Regions from separate parts of the Priestia sp. AB genome, predicted to be linked through region 2. Evidence: riboswitches for the same ligand, from Rfam matches in the RefSeq annotation. Region 2 holds a riboswitch; each other region holds the start of a gene.

Region 1 (5,209 bases), on a different contig from region 2:
GATAGGTGTACTTCGTTTGAGTAGTACCATCACCTTTTACTTTGCCTGTAAAGTTCGGCTGACCTAATTCTTTCTTTAAGTTAGCTTGCGTGATGGAGCCTAGATTTGTTTGACGCTCTACATTTGTACCAAAATAGCGGATTTCGTTAATGACGTTATTTTGATCATAGCCAAATGCGTATCCAGGGTGACCCATTTCCGCATGATAGTAGTCAAAGTTGTTTGATGAACCTTCAGGCGGGGGACCGAACTGATCGCGAACGTCTTGACGCAGTGTTTTGCTAATTTTGAAGTCTGCCGTTAAGCGTGGCACTTCACCTTTTACTGCGGCGTTATAAATTTCGTTAATGTTTTTTACAGCTGTTTGACTTTGGCTGCTTGTTTCTTGAGATGTAGCTGCGTGGGCTGTTGTATCAAGCTGAGCGACGGGAGCAAATCCAAACGCAGCAATTCCTGTAATCGTCGCAGCAGCAGCTACTTTTGAAAAACGTTGTTTCATTTTCACAATCGTTTCCTCCTTTATTTATATCGATTTAGCAACTCGGACCTACCTAAAGAGCAGGTAGCTCCGAGTTGCTAGACCTAAGCATCTGCCGCCCCCTTTGCGGGGTAGGCAGCATCCGCATAGGTAAACCTTTGTGGGAATAGTCAAGGAGTCTTGTTTGAGTTGGTAACTGATATATATAATGTAACACGCCTTTCAGAATATAAACGTCAGTTAAAGTAAAAAGCAAAAAACGATTCATTTATCATAGGTGAAAAGATTGGTTTCTGTTCCTTTATTAGGTAAAAAAAACGTAATATAGAGAGGGTTCTAATGTTTTATAAAAAACTAGATAATAATTGTAAGTATGATACAGTAAATCAAGTATTTGTTAAATATATATATTGCTGCCGTGTATCTAGGACTTGGCGTAAAAACAAGTTTAGGGCAATCCGTTGTATTAAATAGAAGAAAAAGAATGTAAAGGAGAGAAAGTAGTGTCAAAACGATTTGTACTAACTGTGGCGGCCGGAGGATGTATAATAATTTCCGGCGCGCTGCTGCTCTTAAATTGGGAAAGAGTGTTTGGAGATTATCGTCCCGTTCAAACAGCAACAGCTGTATTCAAGTTAGAAGTGGGAAGCCAAGGTGTAGCAAGGACTGCAGATTCGGACGATGCTCTTCATTATATGGTGAAAAAAGGACATTTAGATGAATATATTCATATGATGAATGAAAAAGGCTATGTATTAAAAGAAAAAGATATTAATCATAACCGACTTGTTTTTAACGATGGACAAGAGGATGAGCAAATTTACTACAAGCGCTTTGCCAGGAAGTATACGATGATTGATGGAGAAGGGTAAAGGCTTTACATGGTATTTTAGTAGACTAAAACCTTATAACCCTATCTGTCTTTAAAGTTTTTTGGCGGAAAAGAAAAATAATATTGACAATTATGACAAAAAGCTTAATACTGACTTTATTACATAAAACAAATACAATTTGTTTCCTTATCAAGAGAGGTGGAGGGACTGGCCCTGTGAAACCCGGCAACCGCTGTCTATGACAGAATGGTGCCAAATCCTTAAGAGTGTATCGCTCTTAGAGATAAGGAAGAAGCTGAAACAAAGCTCTTCCTTATTTATTTAAGGAAGGGCTTTTTATGTACAAAAAATAACGAGGTGATAATTTGAACAAAGCAGACCGTATTAAACGAATGAAAACACCGGAAATTGATGCAAAGTATGAAGGACGAGTGCCTCCGGGTTAGGTAGTAACGGAGCGATTTCCAATTTTACATGAAGGGGACGTGCCGGAGTATAACTTAGAGGAGTGGACGCTTCGAGTGTTTGGATTAGTAAACAAAGAAGTGACGCTTTCGTATCAAGATATATTGGACATGCCGCAAATAACGGTGAAATGTGATATTCACTGCGTAACGAGATGGACAAGGCTTGATAATGAATTTACGGGCGTGCTGTTTACAGACTTTTTAAAAGCAGTTGGCGTGGAGTTAAAAAGTAAATACATCATGCTGCATGGAGATAATGACTATACGTCAAACATTGAGGTAAAAGATTTACTGAGAGACGATATTCTTCTCGCTCATTCCTTTAACGGAGAGCCGCTTACAGCTAAGCACGGATATCCGCTGCGATTGGTTGTTCCGCATTTGTACTTTTGGAAAAGTGTTAAATGGCTTCGAGGCTTTGAAGCTATTGATGAAAATCATCCTGGCTTTTGGGAGCAAAACGGCTTTCATCTTAGAGGAGATCCGTTTAAAGAAGAGCGTTTTTCCGGAGAAGATTTGGGCATTCCAGAAGATGAGTGGGTACATAAAGACTATGATTAATAAAAATGCCTATGTGTGTGCATAGGCATTTTGTCAGCGCTGGCGGTTTAATTCCCACACAACGTGGCGAAGTTCAGGTAAAATCAGCTTGGTCATGGCTAGACGAACCGCACCGCTTGATCCTGGTATAGAAAAAACGGCTTTTTCGTTAATCGTCCCGGCAATTGCCCGGCTCATAATTGCTGCGCTGCCAATATCTTCGGTGTAGCTCAGCATGCGAAACAGCTCGCCAAATCCAACGATTTCTTTATGAATCAGCGCTTGAACGGCTTCAATTGTGACGTCTCGTTTTGTAATGCCGGTGCCGCCGTTTGTGAGAACAAGGTCAATGTTCTCATCACTGCAGCCAGCAAGTATGGCTTGTTGAATCGACGTTTGGTCGTCTTTTACAATTTCATAGGAAACGATCTGCATGTCGTGTTCTTTCAGAAGCTGGATCATTAGCGCGCCGCTTTTATCGGTTTCTTTCGTACGTGTGTCTGATACCGTAATGACTTTGCAGCGAACGGGCTGAGTTGCTTTAGATTTATGTTCATGTACGCTCATTATGTACCTCCTTTACGCTTCGGTGCGCTTGTAATCACCGTTTTTACCGCCTGATTTTTCAAGTAAATACGTTTCGCCAATAATCATTCCTTTATCAATGGCTTTGCACATATCATAAACGGTTAGAGCGCAGGCAGAAGCAGCGGTCAAAGCTTCCATTTCAACGCCTGTTGAGCCTTCCGTTTTAACCGTTGCTTCTATTAATAAACGGTACTGATTATTGCTTGTATCCCAGTCAAATGAAAGGTTTACGCCTTTTAATAGAAGGGGGTGACACATCGGAATAATGTCAGACGTGCGTTTTGCTGCCATGATTCCCGCTACTTGTGCAACAGCAAGGACGTCGCCTTTTCCAATTTTATGTTCTACAATCGCTTCGTGAATTTCTTTGTTAACAAGTATGCTTGAACGAGCGGTTGCAACGCGGCGAGTGATAGATTTTTCGCTAATATCGACCATGTTGGCACGGCCTTGATCATTAAAATGTGTAAAAGAAGACATCGGTGTTTTCATCCTTTTTCAGTAAATTTTGTTGTATGATAGAAATAGTGAGATATTCTATGATTTTACACCATAGTGCAAAAAGTGAACAGACATAAAGGAAGTGAAGAATGTATGTTAGAAAGCAGAACACCTATTTCAATTCCTGAAGCAATTGAAAAAGTCATGACATATAAAAGAAAAGGCAGCATCGAACGCGTATCGATCACCGAAAGCTATGGACGCTATTTAGGAGAAGATATTATCGCCGACCAAAACGTTCCTCATTTTAATAAATCGCTTTATGATGGCTTTGCGGTTCGAGCGCAAGACTGCGTAGAAGTCTCAAGTGAACATTCTGTAGAGTTCGAAGTTGTAGGTGAAATCGGCGCTGGCTCTGTTTTTGAAGAAGAAGTAAAGCCGTTTCAAGCGGTGCGCATTATGACAGGAGCGCAAGTGCCTCATTCATGTGATGCGGTTGTGATGCTTGAAGTAACGAAGTCGTATGAAAAAGAAGGCAAAACGTATATGGCGTTAAGCAGGTCAGCTTCAAAGTGGGAGCACATTGCGTTAAAGGGAGAAGAAACAAAAAAAGGAGACGTGCTTGTTTCAAAAGGGACGCGAATCAATCCGGGCGTCACGGCTTTTTTAGCTACGTTTGGCTATGCGGATGTAGCCGTGGTGAAGCAGCCTGTGGTTGGCGTATTAACAACGGGAAGTGAACTGCTTGATGTGAACGAGCCGTTAGAACCAGGAAAAATCCGCAACAGCAATTCTTATATGGCAATTGCGCAAATCGTAAGAAGCGGGGGAATTCCGAAATATTTAGGGAAGCTTGAAGACGATTTTGACCGCTGCTATGAAGCGGTAGAAAAAGCGCTTGAAGAAGTGGATATTTTACTGACAACCGGCGGGGTATCCGTAGGCGACTATGATTATTTGCCGGCTATTTATGAAAAACTTGGTGCGAACGTGCTGTTTAACAAAATTGCGATGCGACCCGGAAGCGTCACAACAGTCGCAGAACGAAACGGACAGCTGCTGTTTGGATTATCGGGAAATCCTTCTGCTTGCTATGTCGGGTTTGAACTGTTTGTCCGTCCGATTGTTCGCAGCTTTTTACATTCACCGGCGCCTCATTTACATAAAACAAAAGCGGTATTAAACGGCCGCTTCAAAGAACCTAATGCATTTACGCGAATGGTGCGAGGAGAAATTTCAGATGAAGGTGGAAAGCTTGTCGTGACGCCTGTTGGCATGGATAAGTCAGGCGCTATTTCGTCATTAGCTGCAGCAAACGCGCTGGTTGTTCTTCCAGGAGGAGAGCATGGGTATGATAAAGGAACAGAAGTGAACGTGCTGCATCTTGATAACGAAGGTACGAGATCGCTTTGGGTATAAATAGCAGTCTGCTTATTACTTGTCCTTTTTTTCAATAAGAACTTGAAGCAGCTCTGTAATTCTATCTAATTTGCTTTCAATGCGAACAAGTAAGTAAAAAGATAGGGCAATTGGAAAGCCTAAATCTTTAATATAGCTAACTAAGTTTTCTATAATAGCATACCTCTTTCACTTAGAAGATATATTATAATATGTAATTTCTAAGTATTTGTTCGCAGGGCATATGTCCATTTTCAAGATAAAAGTCCTTAAAAAATAAGAAAAAGCAGCCTCGGCATTGGCAAGCGAGGCTGCTTTTTTGTAAGGGTTCATTTGTATGTATCTCACTATAAATGACTACTAGACTTTAACATGTTTTTAAATGTAAATACTACTTGCGTTATGACAGTTTCATCTAGCTTCCCTTTAACGTACTGGTTAGTTTTTATAGGTTTGGGCATCAT
Region 2 (5,209 bases):
ATCTTTAATATCCTCACCAAAAGCGTTTAAAATTTCTGTTTTTTCTTCATCAGTTAAATCATATTTTTCACGAAGATTTTCTGGAAGTTTTGTAATGTCCCAGTTTTCATAAATAACTTCATTGTTTGCCAGAAAAGCTGATACTTCCTCTTGAGTTTCAATTCTTTTATTGTTTACATGTAAGCGAATGTGCGCCATTGTTGTTTCCTCCTTTTATAAATGCACCTTTGGCTTAATGCCTTTAAGTGATAGTAATTTGACGTGGTAGCTAAATAGAAATTCATAGGCTTCTAGCGCTTTTTTTGTTTCAAATGCATTTTTTCCCCATACCGTAATCCCATGGTTACGAATCAAAATCGCGCCTTGATCGCCTTTTATATGATGAGAAAACTCTTCTGCTAGTGTCGGAATATCTGCGTAATTCGGAATAATCGGAACAGTAATTTCCGCATCTTCTTCCCAAATCCCTAGCGCCTTAATAATTTCTTGACCCTTGAATGAAATAACGCCTTCATCTCCGTACAGTTCGGAGATCACGTTGTTGTCGATTGTATGTACATGAAGACTGCACCCAGCATTCGTTAAATCGTAAATCTTAACGTGTAAAAGCGTTTCAGCAGAAGGCTTTAAATGCGTGTCTTCTGCAGGCTTTCCGTATTGATCAACTAATAAAAAATCTTCATTTGTACGTTTTCTTTTGTCTTTTCCACTTGCTGATACAAAGAAAGTTGTCGGATTTTGGTCCACTTTAATTGCTAAGTTTCCGCTTGTACCGAAGAACCAATCGCGCTCTGCCAACTCATCTTTTATATCCGCAAGCTCATGCAACCTTTGCTGAGCCATAATACTCATGCTTTCACCTCTTCTGTTAATTCTTGTAAATGATGAATTACATCATAAAAAGTAGAAAAAGGACGATACGGTAGAGATAGCTCTTCACATTTTTCAATTAAAAAGTCACGTGCAATGACCGTATCAGCTAATTTGGCAGCCTGCAAATCCGTAATTGAATCGCCAATAACAACCGTATGATCTCTTTCATCTGCAAGATGGCGAATAATCGTTGGCTTACAGCAGCCGCAGTCATTTGTACACTGTTTATCACATGTATGAGGCCACGTAATGGAAATATGCTCACCGGAAAAATTAGATCCGTTGCAGTAGAGCATTTCCTCTGCAACTCGATTTCCCAAAAGTGGTTTTACAAAAAAGTCAATTCCTCCGCTTACAATATAAAGCGGAATATGGTGCTCTTTTGTATAGGCAATAAAATCATCAAATCCATCTCGAATAGCAGACGTCTCTAAAATATAAGAAATAATATCTTCTTTTAATTCCACGGGGAGCAAGGCAAACATTTGCCCAACTCCTTCTTGAATGGAGACGCGCTGTGCCAACACGTCGTCTTTAATACTTTCCCACTCCGGAGGAGCAAATTGTTTCATAATAGCAATAATGTTATCGCTATTTGTAATTGTTCCATCAAAGTCACAAAAGATTTTTAACGATGTCATGCTTTCACCTCTACTGTTCCCCATAGTTGCAAAGCTTTTTGCAACTCTTTTGATTCTTCAGCTTTTTCGGCTAGTGTTTGATGAGAGAGTACTGCATCTATCGCCGCACGGAATGCTTTTCCTCCTCCGATAGCTCCGTCTGGATGACCGTGAACTCCGCCTCCTGCATTAATAATGCTGTCGATTCCAAAGTCCTTCACAAGCTGCGGTACCATTCCAGGATGAATTCCTGCTGAAGGAACCGGGAAAGACTGCTTATATTTGTATACAGGACGCGTTAATTCGTAGGCAATGCCTGTCGTATCTTCAAGAGAAAGCGCTACGCTTCCGTATGGTGATGGAAACAGTGAGAAATCTGCTCCGGCTAAACGCAATAGCTTTCCAAGCAGCAATGAATTTGAAAAACCGTAAAACTCTGACGGCGTAAGCGCTCCGCTAACAGCTGGGTGTGCCATAATCGGCAAGTTAATTTCATCATCTTCTCGAAGTGCCTGCAGTACGTCTAACCCGTAAGCAAATACGTTGAATAAAAGAGCATCGGCTCCTAGCTCAGCTGCTTTTCTCGCTTTTTCTTTTAACTCAAACGTTCGTCCCGTTAAATTAACAGCATACAGCGTGCGGTGTCCCGTTTTTTCGTATACTTCATTCAGTACTTTTTTTCCTTCTGTAACGCGAGCTTCAAAAGGTGTTCGTTCACTATCAAACAAAATCTCGTCGTCTTTAACCAAATCCACTCCGCCAAGCGCTTGCTCACGCAGCTGAGTTGTTAAGTACGTCATATCTCTTCCAATCACGCCTTTAAAAATACTCATCACAAGCGGACGGTCATAAACGCCTAGTTTCTCTCGGATACCTTCTATTCCAAAGCGCGGTCCTGGGAATTCAGCTAATAATTCATCAGGAAAATCCAAGTCTAATAATTTCACTTTTCCATCAAGTGATAGTTTTCCGAAAACCGTAACTAAAATAGCCGGTAAATCTCTTGAAAAGTTGGCAGTTGGATAAGCAATTTTGACAATAGCCTGCTTAATTTCTCCGCCTAAATATCCGTTTACACGTTCGCAATCTTGAAGCTCAGTTACGGACACGACGCGCCCTTTATGCTTTTGAAGCTGCTGCTGATCTAAAAGCGGCAGATCTGTCCATGAGCCGACGGTTAGTCCTAAAGCGATTCCTTCCGCTTTTTTATGAAAATTTCCTTTATTATCATGTAGTAAGTAGCTTGCAACGATTTCGCTCATTATGCTAAAAACTCCCTTGCTGTTTAATATCGTTAATAAAAAAAACCTCTTCTGTGATTAAGAAGAGGTTTTCGTTGCTCTTCTTATCTCTCAGCTGCTGCTGCAAGAATTAGCACCGTGCTTAACATGCGTTAAGTCGGTTGCCGGGCTTCATCGGGCTAGTCCCTCCACCTACTCTTAATAAGAAAGTTGCTATTTATTTAAATTGAATTCGTAGATTATATACTAAATAAAAAATACCGCTAGGATTTATCGGTTATTAATCTCGTTAACTTCTTACATATTAAGCCAACTCAAAAAGGATTGTCAATGCGTTTTTAAAATAAATTTAATTTTTTTATTCGAGATACAGCTTCTCTCATGCGCTCTTCATCCGTCAGCAGTCCTACGCGCACATAGCCTTCACCATATGTTCCAAAGCCTACACCAGGAGCAACCACAACGTGGGCTTTTTCAAGGAGTAAATCTGAAAACTGTTCGGAAGTATATCCTTCAGGAACTTTTAGCCATGCAAAAAAGGAGCCTGCTGGAGATGTAACATCCCAACCAATTTCTCGAAGCCCTTGAATAAAGGTATTGCGTCTAGATTCATAGCGCTTAACTAAATCATTCACACATTGTTGAGATTCCAACAGAGCTGCGGCTGCTGCCTCTTGAACGGCCCCAAAGAGACTGACATACATATGATCTTGAAGAAGATTAATAGCTTCTACTACACTTTCATTTCCTACAGCAAATCCAACTCGCCATCCCGCCATGTTATACGTTTTAGAAAGAGTATAAATTTCAATTCCCGTCTCTTTTGCACCAGGAGTCTGTAAAAAACTGATTGGCTTTTTACCATCAAACCCAATTGCTCCGTAAGCAAAGTCGTGTACCACACAAATATCGTGCTTGGCAGCAAACGCCACGGTGTCTTCAAAAAATTCTGCCGTTGCCACTGCACCAGTAGGATTATTCGGATAGTTTAAAAACATGAGCTTTGCCTGTTCTTTAGCACGTTCACTTATCTCTTCGTATACGGGTAGAAAATGATTTTCAGCCGTGAGAGGCATCACTTCCATCTTGGCTTTTGCAAGCTCTACTCCAGACCAGTAGTCAGGATATCCAGGATCCGGAACCAGCACCGTATCTCCAGGATTTAACAAGCACTGCGGGATTTCAACAAGTCCACCCTTTCCGCCAAATAAAATAGCTACTTCTTTTTCAGGATCCACATCAACGCCATATTCTCGTTTATAAAAAGTCGCAACGGCCTCTTTCAAAAACTGGTGCCCCCGAAATGGAGAATATTTATGATGCATAGGATTAGCACTTGCTTTTTGCAGTGTTTCTACAATATGTGAAGGAGTAGGCTGATCAGGATTTCCCTGCCCTAAGTTAATAACGTCGTGCCCTTGGGCCATTACTTTTCCTACCTTGCCCACAAGTGATGCAAAAAATTGTTTTGGTAAACTTTTTAATAGTTCCGATTGCTCAAATTGTTTCATCATCGCACACCTTCTCAAAAAATTCTTGAAATTCTAGTCACAAATAATATATTGTAATACTCAACTTGTAAAGTCATTTTTTTCAACTACTAAAAAAAGGACGGATGATAAAGTGAGTGTAAAAATTACGTGTTTGCAGCTTGATATTGCGTTTGGAAACCCAACTAAAAACCGAAAATATATCGAACAAAAAATGACGGAAGCCCTGAAAGAAAACCCTGATATCCTTGTGCTTCCTGAGCTATGGGATACAGCTTATGATTTGACGCGGCTAGACGAAATTGCAGATGATGAAGGGCAGCAAGCCAAGCAATTAATCTCTCAGTTTGCTAAAACGAACGAAGTAAATATTGTGGGAGGTTCGATCGCGAAAAAAACAGAGCAAGGCGTCACGAATACGATGTATATTTTTGACCGAAAAGGTCGTGAAGTATCACAATACAGTAAACTGCACTTATTTAAATTAATGGATGAACACCTGTATTTAGAAGCAGGAACAGCAAAAAACCTTTTTACACTTGAACAGTCACTGTGCGCAGGAGTTATTTGTTACGATATTCGTTTCCCAGAATGGATACGGGTTCATACTAGCAGCGGAGCAGAAGTCTTGTTTGTTGTCGCTCAGTGGCCGGCTCCAAGACTTGCCCACTGGAAAGCCCTGCTCATTAGCCGTGCAATCGAAAATCAATGCTATGTAATCGCATGTAATCGTGTAGGCCAAGATCCTAATAACACATTTGCCGGACATTCCTTAGTCATCGATCCGTGGGGAGAAATAATCGCTGAAGCTGGCGATAGCGAAGAACTTTTAAGTGCTGACGTTAACCTGGAACTTGTAAAAGAAATTCGTAAACAAATTCCCGTCTTTACAGATCGCCGTACAGAATTTTATTAATTATGTATTGACAGCCGTTTTTTTGCATGATACGATTTTCACCAGATATCATAAAATATTCAAACAAAT
Region 3 (5,209 bases), on a different contig from region 2:
GAGCCTTCTAAGACAAGCTTTTTTACCCTCTTTATTTACTTAGTGCGTGTGGCTAGTCAGTTCTGAAATACACTCTTGGACAAGCGTAACGGACTGACTCATCGCTGCGCCTCCGCCAAATGCTGCTGACACTCCGCATGCTTCTAAAATTTCTTGTTCAGTTGCACCTTGATCAATGCAGCCTTTTGTATGATAAATCATACAGTACTCGTCTTGAGCTACTACGCTGATTCCTAACGCGATTAACTGCTTTTCTTTTTTAGAAAGAGAACCTTCTCCAAAACATGCTTCAGTAAACGCATTAAACGTTTTTGTTACTTCCGGCAATTTTTCGCTAAATTTCCCAACACCCATTTTATAATCATGAAGTGCTTGCTCAGTTGAATGACGTGCCTCTTGCTGCATAACGTCAGCTCCCATCATCAGTAAAGTTTTCACGGTTAGTATGCGTGAGAAAAATAAGAGTTATTCGTTTTCCCGCATACAAAAAAAGCACTTGCCCAGAGTGGGCAAGCGCTTTTCTTCTATTATTTATTTACCGGCAGTACTCCGCCTTTGTATTTTTCTTTAATGTAGTCCTGAATTTCTTTAGAGTGAAGAACTTTTACTAAAGCTTTCACCGTATCTTTATTTTCGTCGCCTTTGTGAACCGTAATAATGTTTGCATAAGGGTTATTTTCCTTGCTTTCAACTGCGATTGGATCTTTTACTGGATCTAAACCAGCATCGATAGCATAGTTAGCATTGATAACAACAGCGTCACCTTCATTGTTTTTGTACATTTGAGGTAACAATCCGCCTTCAACATCGGCTTTAAATTTTAAATTTTTAGGGTTTTCTACAATATCTTTAATTTGTGCATCTATTTTCTTTACGCCTGGCTTTAATTTGATCACGCCAGCTTTTTCAAAAATCGACAATATACGTCCTTGCTCTGCTACCGCATCACGCATAATAACTGTACCGTTTTTCGGAAGATCTTTTAAGCTTTTGTATTTTTTAGAGTAGATACCAATTGGTTCAATATGAATGGCACCGGCACTTACGAAATCATACCCTTTTTCACCCTTGTGATCTTTTAATACTGAATTCATATAAGGAACATGCTGGAAGTAGTTTGCATCAATTTCATTGTTTGCAAGAGCTGTGTTCGGTAAGATGTAATCTTGGAATTTTTTAATTTCTAAGTCAATTCCTTGTTTTTCTAAAATCGGTTTTGCTTGTTCTAAAATTTCAGCATGAGGCGTATTAGATGCACCCACGACAATTTTCTTTTCATCTTTTGATCCATTGTTAGATCCACACGCAGCTAATCCTACTACTAGTGCAGATGTTAATGCTAAAGCCGAAAGCCATTTTTTCATAATAAATAATCCTCCCTTTATCTTTTATCAATTTTTGCAGTAATCGCATCCCCAATAAGTTGGATAATAAATACAATAATCAAAATTAAGATTGTAGCGGCTAGCGTTACGTCATTATGACTGCGCTGGAATCCTTCTAAATATGCAAGGTTTCCAAGACCTCCAGCTCCAATCACACCCGCCATTGCCGTATAGCCGACTAATGCAATCGTCGTTACCGTCAAACCAGAAATTAAAGCTGGCAGCGATTCAGGTAACAGCACTTTAAAGATAATAGTACTTGTTGTTGCTCCCATTGATTTAGCAGCTTCAATAACACCTTTATCAATTTCACGCAGACCAATTTCTACAAGACGCGCATAAAATGGTGCTGCTCCAACAATTAAAGCAGGTAACGCTGCATTAGCACCTAAAATACTTCCTACCAATGCTTTGGTAAATGGAATCAGTAAAACAATTAAAATAATGAATGGAATGGAACGAAAGATATTTACAACTGCTGACACAATGGCATATAAAGGTTTGTTTTGCCAAAGCTGTCCTTTGGACGTTAAAAATAAAAGCAAGCCCAATAAAATACCTAGAACAAACGTGGCTATAACTGAAATAGCCGTCATATATAGTGTTTCATTTGTCGCTTGAATAAAATCATCTAAAATAACATTTGGAAATAGTTTCTCAAGCATTTGTCATTACCTCCACTTCTACCTGCTGCTCATGAATGTATGCAATGACTTTTTCAACTTCTGTTAATTCTCCGTCTAAATGAACGAACAACGTTCCGTATGAACCTGTTTGTGTATGAGAAATCTTTCCTTGCAAAATATTAATCGTTACATCAAACTGTTTTAAAATCGTTGTAATGAGCGGTTGCTCTGCTTTTCCGCCAACAAACGTCAGCTGAATAATTTGCCCGCTTGGATATAACTCCTGTACTTGTTCAATTGTTTCAAACGTTTCTTCTGGTTCAGAAATCTGTTGAACGAATCGTTTTGTAATCGGCTGCTTAGGTTTTCGGAACACTTCTAGCACTTGCCCTTCTTCTACCACTGCTCCATTTTCCATAACAGCTACCCGATGACAAATTTTACGAATAACGTGCATTTCATGAGTAATCAATACAATGGTTAACCCTAGCTTCTCATTAATATCTACTAACAGATCTAAAATGGAATCTGTCGTTTGAGGATCAAGCGCTGATGTTGCTTCATCACACAGCAATACTTTTGGGTTATTGGCTAGCGCTCGAGCAATACCAACACGCTGCTTTTGTCCACCGCTAAGCTGTGATGGATAAGCATTTTCACGCCCTTCAAGCCCGACTAGCTTGATAAGCTCGTCTACTTTTTTCATTCTTTTTTCTTTTGAGATCCCTGCTATTTCTAACGGAAAGGCAATATTTTCTCGCACCGTACGCGACCACAAGATATTAAAGTGCTGAAACACCATACTAATTTCTTGTCTAGCTTTTCTGAGTTTTCCGCCTTTAATTTTTCCAATATCATTACCTGCTACTTCGACCGTTCCTGTCGTTGGTGTTTCTAACCCGTTTAGCAAGCGAATTAAAGAACTTTTCCCCGCTCCGCTATAACCAATAATTCCGTAAATTTCACCTTGATTAACGGTTAGATTCACATTATCAACAGCTGTTACTTGACCGCTTTTAGCCTGATAAATTTTTGTAACGTCTGTTAATGTAATCATATTTCTTCACCTTCTTTAGTAAAAACTTAATTATGTTAGATTGCCCTATAGGATGAAAAAGCCGTAAAACAATTTTCCCCATCAAAAAAGCCTCTCTGCGCATGACAGAAAGGCTCTATATTTAATCCTTTCTCTCATCTTTCAAAGCGCATAGCTTTGCAGGAATTGGCACCATTTCAGTTAGTCTGACGGTTGCCGGGTTTCACAGGGCTCAGTCCCTCCACCTCTCTTGATAAGAGTTCGCAACAATTATTTTGTTTTTGGGAAATATTCATTCATTTATGAACATTCATGAGTGTGATTTTAGCATGTGTCAGATAGGCTGTCAACAGATTTTGTTCTTGGGATAATATCCCAATATTTCAACAGCCCCAACGGTTTGCTCTCTTTCAATTTCTTCATTTTAAACAAACGTTTGATTATCGAAGCTCTTCAAGTACGTGCTCGATGGAATGAAACGCATAGAGTTTTTTTACCATTTCGCCATTTTTCACTTCAATCAAACAAGGTACACTTTCAATTGAAAATACTTCTGCTTTTGAAGGCATATAATTTAAATTGCTCATTCCGATGGTCACACCGGGCAGCATCGCTTCTGCTACGGTTAACATTTTTTTTGCCAGCTGACATGTCCCGCAAAAAGGTGTATGGAAAAAGATAAACGCTCTTTGTCCTTCTTTTAACTGATCGTCAAGCTGTTTTTCGCTCCATTCTTGCATGTTGCTCATTCCTTTTATGTTAAAAATTCTGCATTAACATCGATATTGGCACTCAGTAATACTGTTGCTATGTGATGTCTAGGGGCGGCAGCAACCTCTCGGTACATTTTATCAATATATAGATGCTCTGCTTCCGGAAGCTCTCGTTTAAATTGTTTTCTTAGCTTATTCCCTGAATCATCAGAGTCAACGAGTATGTATACCTCTTTGTTAAACGTAAAGTCAATAATTTCATCCAGCTTTGATAAACTAATCGTACCGTTTGTACAAATAATTTCAATTGGTTCTCGAATGATATCTTGGATACGTTTTTTATCTGATTTTCCTTCAACAATAATTACTTTTTCAATTTCAATTAGCCCCATTTTCATCACCCATAATCGTCAGTTGTATAGTAACATCATTTCTTTATGCTATACAATATTCGTTAATGTATCACAGTTCACCTGTTTTTTAAAAGAAATTTGCAAGAAAGAACTGTTTTAAAAGGCAGCTTAAGCCATATTGTTTCCATAAAACAAGAAAAACAGCGGCAGTTGCCACTGTTTAGCACCATCCTGCTTCTTCGTCGCAGTCTGTATATTTTTGCGTTTCACCTTGCTTTTGTACATCCGTATATTGGTAGAACTTATTATTTTCTTGCGAATATCCTTCTTCAAAGCGGTATTCATTGCCGCTTGTTCCGTAACTAACTTCACCAATTGGCTGCTTATCAACATATAATTTCATGCCGCCGTCATGAAATTTAGCTGTAACGCGATCTGTAACGTCCATTTTTTGTTTTTCAAACATAAAAAGACACTCCTTTAGCTTGTTTACTAATAGAGTGTCCAGTCAAAAACTTTTCATAAAGACAATTTATGGAGGAATATTATCCTTCGTTTGTCATTTCTTCGTATTGCTCTGCTGTCATTAGCTTGTCTACTTGAGAAGCATCAGACGGTTTGATTGTAATCATCCATGCTTCTTCGTATGGAGATTCATTAACAAGTTCAGGGCTATCGCTTAAGTTATCGTTTACTGCTACAACTTCACCGCTAATTGGTGCGTAAAGCTCAGAAACTGTTTTTACTGATTCAACGCTGCCAAACGGCTCGTCAGCTTCTACTGTTGCTCCTACTTCTGGCAGTTCAACGAATACGATGTCGCCAAGCTCAGCTTGAGCGAAATGTGTAATACCTACACGGACAACGTCTCCTTCTGTTTTTACCCATTCATGCTCTTCAGAATAACGCAAATCTTTTGGTGTACTCATCTTAATCCCTCCAAAATATGTATCTTAATTTGTTTATATAAAAAGCGCCTTCAACGTGGAGAACACTTTCTACAACCTAAAATAACTTCCTATTAACAGTGTAACGTAAAAGGTAAAAATTTTCTATTTGAAAACTTACTTCCACACGTCCTCAAACTGCTCTTCTT
Region 4 (5,209 bases), on a different contig from region 2:
TTATTTGTAAATAAGAAGAAAGCGGATGATTATCAAAACCAATGATAGCTAATTCACCAGGAACTGAAATACCCGCTTGTTCGCACTGAGCTTTTATTCCGATAGCGACTTGATCGTTTGTTACTAAAAGCGCCTGAGGCCGATTTTTCATCTGCACTAGTTTTTCAACCACTTTTTCACCATCTGTCACGTTCAAACAGCCTTGAAAAACCCATTCCGGATGATAAGGCTGATTTATTCTTTCTACATATTCTTTGTATGCTTGTTGCCGCTGTTGACTATTCGTACCCGTCATTCTTCCAATACAGTAGCCAATATCCGTATATCCTTTTTCTTTTAAATACAGGAGCGCCTGCTTAAAAGCTGCATAATGATCAACGTATACGGAGCGAATAGAACGATTCTGTACGTTTTCGCACACGGCTATTGGACCGTACTGCTGATAATATTCAATCGTGCTCCAGCTGCTTGCTCTAGAACAAATAATCACTCCATCAACTTGCTTTGTTTTTAGCATATGAAGCGCTTCTTCTTCTTTTTTCACATCATAGTTCGTCTGACAAATAACAAGCTGATACTGCTTTTCTAACGCCTGAGATGCCACTCCTTCTAAAAGCAGACTAAAATACGGATGATTAATAAAAGGCAAGACGACGGCAATCATATTTGTTTTCCCTTTTGATAAGTGAACAGCATTAATGTTTTGTTCATAATTAAGTTCGTGAATAACCTGCTCTACCAGCCGGCGTTTTTCTTCTTTTACATACGGATGATGATTTAGCACCCGGGATACAGTCGAAACAGATACACCAGCTTTTTTTGCGATATCTCGGATATTTGTCATGTTTTCACCTTTTTCTCTTGCGCTGAAACGCGTTTCATACTTTATTCTCATTATAAAGTGAAACAGCAAGAAGCTAAACCCGTTACCATCGTGTTTTTACTCATTTACGTAAGGAGGTCATTTCATGGGTATTTTATTATTCATTTTATTATGCGGAATTGAAATTGGAGGAGCGGCTTATGCACTTAAGCAGAACGAGACGCTTTGGAAGGAGTTAGATGATGAAAAGCCGACTGATTTTTTTAAACAGTAAAAAACCCTTAAAAAGAACATTCTTTTTAAGGGTTTGATATTACGCAGCTTCTTTAGATGACTTTGACTTTTTATTTAAACGAGGAAATCCAATTACAATTGCAATGATCCCGCAAACCGCTGTTAACATTGGGTAGAATGTAAATGGAATAATCTCAATCGGTGAAACTTTAGCAAATCCTGCTGCGAGAAGCATTTGTGCGCCGTAAGGAATAAGCCCTTGAACGCTGCATGAAAACAAGTCAAGCAGACTGGCTGATTTACGATTATCAATTGAATACTTATCAGAGATTTCTTTTGCTAACGGACCTGCCGTAATAATTGAGATCGTGTTATTAGCCGTTGCTAAATTTGTTAAACTTACCAGTCCAGCGATGCTGAATTCTCCGCCTTTTTTCGTTTGGATACGTCGTGTTAATAAGTTCAATAAGAACTGAATACCGCCATTATAGCGAATAAGCTCAACCATTCCGCCGATTAGCAGAGATAAAATAATTAACTCTGACATTCCGCCAATACCTTCTGTCACAGTTTTAGCAAGAGAAGAAAGCGTGTAGCTTCCGTCAGCTAATCCGATCACGCCGGCCAATACAATTCCTCCGGTTAAAATACTTAATACGTTTGCACCAAATATCGCAGCGACTAAGACGCCCACATAAGGTAAGATTTTAAACCAGCTGAAGTCTTTAATTTCTACTGATGACGTGTTGCCTAGCGTCATTACAAGCAATAGAATCACTGTAACAATCGCTGCAGGAAGTACAATAAAAAAGTTCACTTTTAATTTATCTGACATATTTGTTTTTTGCGTACGAACTGCTGCAATAGTCGTATCAGAGATTACGGATAAATTATCTCCAAACATTGCACCACCAACAACGGCAGCAATTGCCAATGTAATGGATACATGCGCTTGCTCACTGATCCCTACAGCGATAGGCCCTAGCGCTGCGATTGTTCCCATTGACGTTCCCATCGAAATTGAAATGAATGCGCCAATAACAAAGATTCCGACTACGACTAAGCTTTGCGGAAGCACAGACAGAGCTAAGTTTACCGTTGAATCAACAGCTCCCATGCCTTTAGCCACTTGAGAAAAAGCACCTGCTAAAATAAAAATAAGCACCATAATAATGATATCAGGATGTCCTGCTCCTTTAGCAAAACGTTCCACTTTTACATTAAGTGAATCTTTGCGGTTCATAGCCAGCGCCACAATGGCTGCAATGATAATGGCTACTAATACAGGCAGCTTATAAAAATCTCCCGTTATAATTCCTGATCCGACAAACAGGACTAAAAAGACGCCCAGCGGTAACAGCGCCCAGCCGTTTCCTTTTTGTTGTTCCATTCTTAACACCTCTTGTTTACGTAATAAAAAAAGACCTCTTCTTATTGATAAGAAGAGGTCTCTTATTTGTATCATAAGATTACCCTTCTCATCTTCCAAACGAAACATCGTCTGCTGGATTTGGCACCGCACTGCGTACAGCCAGTTGCCGAGACATCATAGGGCCAGTCCCTCCGTCTCTCTTGATAAGAAGTTTATAGTTGTTTTAAAAATAGTCTTTCACTACTGTAAGCTCTTTTTATTTAATTGTCAAATGCTATTTTAGAAAAATATATAGTGCGAAAATTCTCACATCAATTAGCTACGTCTCGTTTCAAAAACGCTGCCCATGCCACGCCCATAAAGAAGACAAAATGCGCCACCAAGATGAAAATGGAAAATGGAATTGTCATGCCGTCAAACATCGTCTTCATTCCGTCCATATACTGCACAAAGTTCGTGTTGGCGAACAGTAAAAATTTCCCCCACCATAAACCAAACTGTGATACTAGTCCTGTTACAGCTTTCGCCCCGATACTTACGACAATAGCCAGACTGGAAGCAAGCGCGCTGTTTCTAAATAAAGACGACAGCATGAATGCGAACGTCATCATCATAAACGTTTCCATATACGCACTGTCATACGTAAGCGTAATATTTTTAAGCAGCTGCGCATCTCCTTCTAGACTGGTAAATCCAAAGAACAAGGCTCCCCATACAAACGAAAAAAGCAAATAGCTCAGTAAATAATACAAGCTAATTAAGATGAGGGTTAGGTACTTGGATGCTAAAATCGTTGAACGTCTAGCAGGGCGAATTAAAAGAAGCTTAATGGTACCTGCCTCAAACTCTTTTGCAACCATTGACCCTCCAACAGCAAGAGCGAAAAATTGAACGAGAATCAGCATACCTGAACTAAATGACAGGAAGTTCAAAATGTTGTCTTCTGTTCCTGCACTGTTTGCTACTTTTTTCATTAATAGAGCCATACAAAGAGTTAAAATACCGATGGTAATAAACGTGACTTTTGTGCTTCTTTTGTGAAACCATTTCATATGTTCATTTTGAATTAGCTTAAGCATGGTGCTCTCCTTCCGTAACGGACATAAACGAATCTTCAAGCGTCTCATACACAGGAGTGATTCGGTAGACTAAAATATCGCTGTCCACTAATTTTCTATTTACAGCTGGAATTTGTTCTTTTACAATCGCCACGTCGATAATATGTGATCTTATCGTTACTTCAAATTCTTGTGATAAAAGATCCGTTGCTTTTTGCGCGTCAGACACCTCAAATTCTACGTACATTCCTTGGTCTTGACGATTTGGAGATAGATCTTGAATGGCTTTTAACTCACCGTCTTGAATAATGCCAACGCGGTCACATAATGCTTCTACCTCTTTTAATAAGTGGCTCGCGATTAAGATTGAAATTCCTTCTTCCCTGCAAAGCGTTTGTAAATATGTACGAAATTCTCTCATTCCCGCTGGATCTAGACCATTTGTTGGTTCGTCTAGTAAAAGCAATGCAGGCTTATGTAAAATGGCTTGAGCTACTCCTAAACGCTGTCTCATCCCAAGAGAATACGTCTTCACTTTTGCATGAATGCTGTTTTCAAGCTTTACTAAAGCAATCACTTCATCCAAGCGGTCTGATGTGATCCCTTCATGCATATTCGCAAAGTGTTTTAAATTTTGATAGCCCGTCAGATAATCATAAAACTCAGGGTTTTCAATAATCGCTCCAATTGATTTCATAGCTGAAGTGAACTGTTCTTTTAAAGGAAACCCATTGACGGTAATTGTTCCCTTTGTTTCTTTAATGAGTCCTACTACGGTACGAATTAACGTTGTTTTTCCAGAGCCATTCGGACCAAGCAATCCGAAAATCTCACCGCGCTCAACCGATAAGGATACATCATGCAAAATGGTTTTCTTCCCAATTACTTTACTGACATGATCTACTTGTAGCACTGTTTCTGTCATCATGTACATCCTTTCTTTAATTAGCAATACGCCTTCTATTGTTTCTCTTTTTTAACTATTTGTCTACTATAACCTTATTTTTGGAAAAGTAGCCCATTCAAATCATTCGTATTATCCGCTTACATTTGATAAAATAAAACAAACTTTAGTTAGAGGAGGACTTCTACATAATGAACTTAACCGTATACCTTGCTGGGCAAATTCACGATAACTGGCGAGACGAAATTAAAAACCAAGCAGAACAATTAAACCTTCCCCTCACCTTTGTCGGTCCCATGACAGACCATGACCGCTCCGACAACATTGGAGAAGAAATTTTAGGAAAACAGCCTAACGCTGTCTTAAAAGATGAAGCAGCTTCTCAAATTAATAATTTACGTACGCAGGTGCTCCTTAAAAAATCTGATGTGGTTATTGCTTTATTTGGCGAAAAATACAAGCAGTGGAACAGCGCAATGGATGCGGCGACAGCTATTGCATTAGATAAACCGCTAATTTTGGTTCGCCCTGAAAAACTGCATCACCCGCTTAAAGAACTGTCAAACAAAGCCCAAGTTGTAGTCGAAACGCCAGAACAGGCTCTTCAAGCATTAGCTTATATTTTTGAATAACAAATAAGAGCTGTCGGTTCTGGACAGCTCTTATTCTTCATTTATCCCTCAGGCTCCTTACTGGGGGGAATGTTTTTTTAGCAAGCTCTAAGGCTATTCCTTTTAGTTTCTTTCATTTTCAACATCAAAACAAGCCAAATTGTACTTAGCTGCTCACTTGTTTGATCCTGACGTTCCATAATCTTT

What was found. Region 2 has a riboswitch for S-adenosylmethionine ahead of mtnW (2,3-diketo-5-methylthiopentyl-1-phosphate enolase). Riboswitches for the same ligand answer to the same signal wherever they lie in the genome.
Region 1: another riboswitch for S-adenosylmethionine. It lies ahead of POF52_RS05515 (sulfite oxidase-like oxidoreductase); the one in region 2 lies ahead of mtnW (2,3-diketo-5-methylthiopentyl-1-phosphate enolase).
Region 3: another riboswitch for S-adenosylmethionine. It lies ahead of POF52_RS19780 (methionine ABC transporter ATP-binding protein); the one in region 2 lies ahead of mtnW (2,3-diketo-5-methylthiopentyl-1-phosphate enolase).
Region 4: another riboswitch for S-adenosylmethionine. It lies ahead of POF52_RS10890 (Na+/H+ antiporter NhaC family protein); the one in region 2 lies ahead of mtnW (2,3-diketo-5-methylthiopentyl-1-phosphate enolase).

Annotation. Positions count from the first base shown of each region.
Region 1 is NZ_JAQMYN010000001.1:1,062,948-1,068,156, forward strand. It holds gene POF52_RS05505 (YjgB family protein) at 1-499, opposite strand, end outside; gene POF52_RS05510 (hypothetical protein) at 982-1,350, shown strand; SAM riboswitch class I at 1,495-1,601, shown strand; partial or broken gene POF52_RS05515 (sulfite oxidase-like oxidoreductase) at 1,677-2,339, shown strand; gene POF52_RS05520 (MogA/MoaB family molybdenum cofactor biosynthesis protein) at 2,373-2,885, opposite strand; gene moaC (cyclic pyranopterin monophosphate synthase MoaC) at 2,898-3,386, opposite strand; gene POF52_RS05530 (molybdopterin molybdotransferase MoeA) at 3,501-4,766, shown strand; gene POF52_RS05535 (YvrJ family protein) at 4,782-4,922, opposite strand.
Region 2 is NZ_JAQMYN010000002.1:496,235-501,443, forward strand. It holds gene POF52_RS08760 (1,2-dihydroxy-3-keto-5-methylthiopentene dioxygenase) at 1-198, opposite strand, end outside; gene POF52_RS08765 (methylthioribulose 1-phosphate dehydratase) at 214-852, opposite strand; gene POF52_RS08770 (2-hydroxy-3-keto-5-methylthiopentenyl-1-phosphate phosphatase) at 849-1,514, opposite strand; gene mtnW (2,3-diketo-5-methylthiopentyl-1-phosphate enolase) at 1,511-2,755, opposite strand; SAM riboswitch class I at 2,836-2,942, opposite strand; gene POF52_RS08780 (pyridoxal phosphate-dependent aminotransferase) at 3,073-4,245, opposite strand; gene POF52_RS08785 (carbon-nitrogen family hydrolase) at 4,358-5,140, shown strand.
Region 3 is NZ_JAQMYN010000006.1:303,284-308,492, reverse strand. It holds gene POF52_RS19795 (carboxymuconolactone decarboxylase family protein) at 40-405, opposite strand; gene POF52_RS19790 (MetQ/NlpA family ABC transporter substrate-binding protein) at 528-1,364, opposite strand; gene POF52_RS19785 (methionine ABC transporter permease) at 1,382-2,050, opposite strand; gene POF52_RS19780 (methionine ABC transporter ATP-binding protein) at 2,043-3,068, opposite strand; SAM riboswitch class I at 3,200-3,307, opposite strand; gene POF52_RS19775 (thioredoxin family protein) at 3,488-3,787, opposite strand; gene POF52_RS19770 (toprim domain-containing protein) at 3,802-4,152, opposite strand; gene POF52_RS19765 (YusG family protein) at 4,334-4,579, opposite strand; gene gcvH (glycine cleavage system protein GcvH) at 4,659-5,042, opposite strand; gene POF52_RS19755 (arsenate reductase family protein) at 5,178-5,209, opposite strand, start outside.
Region 4 is NZ_JAQMYN010000003.1:236,148-241,356, forward strand. It holds gene POF52_RS10880 (LacI family DNA-binding transcriptional regulator) at 1-844, opposite strand, end outside; gene POF52_RS10885 (hypothetical protein) at 969-1,097, shown strand; gene POF52_RS10890 (Na+/H+ antiporter NhaC family protein) at 1,137-2,447, opposite strand; SAM riboswitch class I at 2,533-2,639, opposite strand; gene POF52_RS10895 (ABC transporter permease) at 2,741-3,508, opposite strand; gene POF52_RS10900 (ABC transporter ATP-binding protein) at 3,501-4,412, opposite strand; gene POF52_RS10905 (YtoQ family protein) at 4,583-5,023, shown strand; gene POF52_RS10910 (Ger(x)C family spore germination protein) at 5,177-5,209, opposite strand, start outside.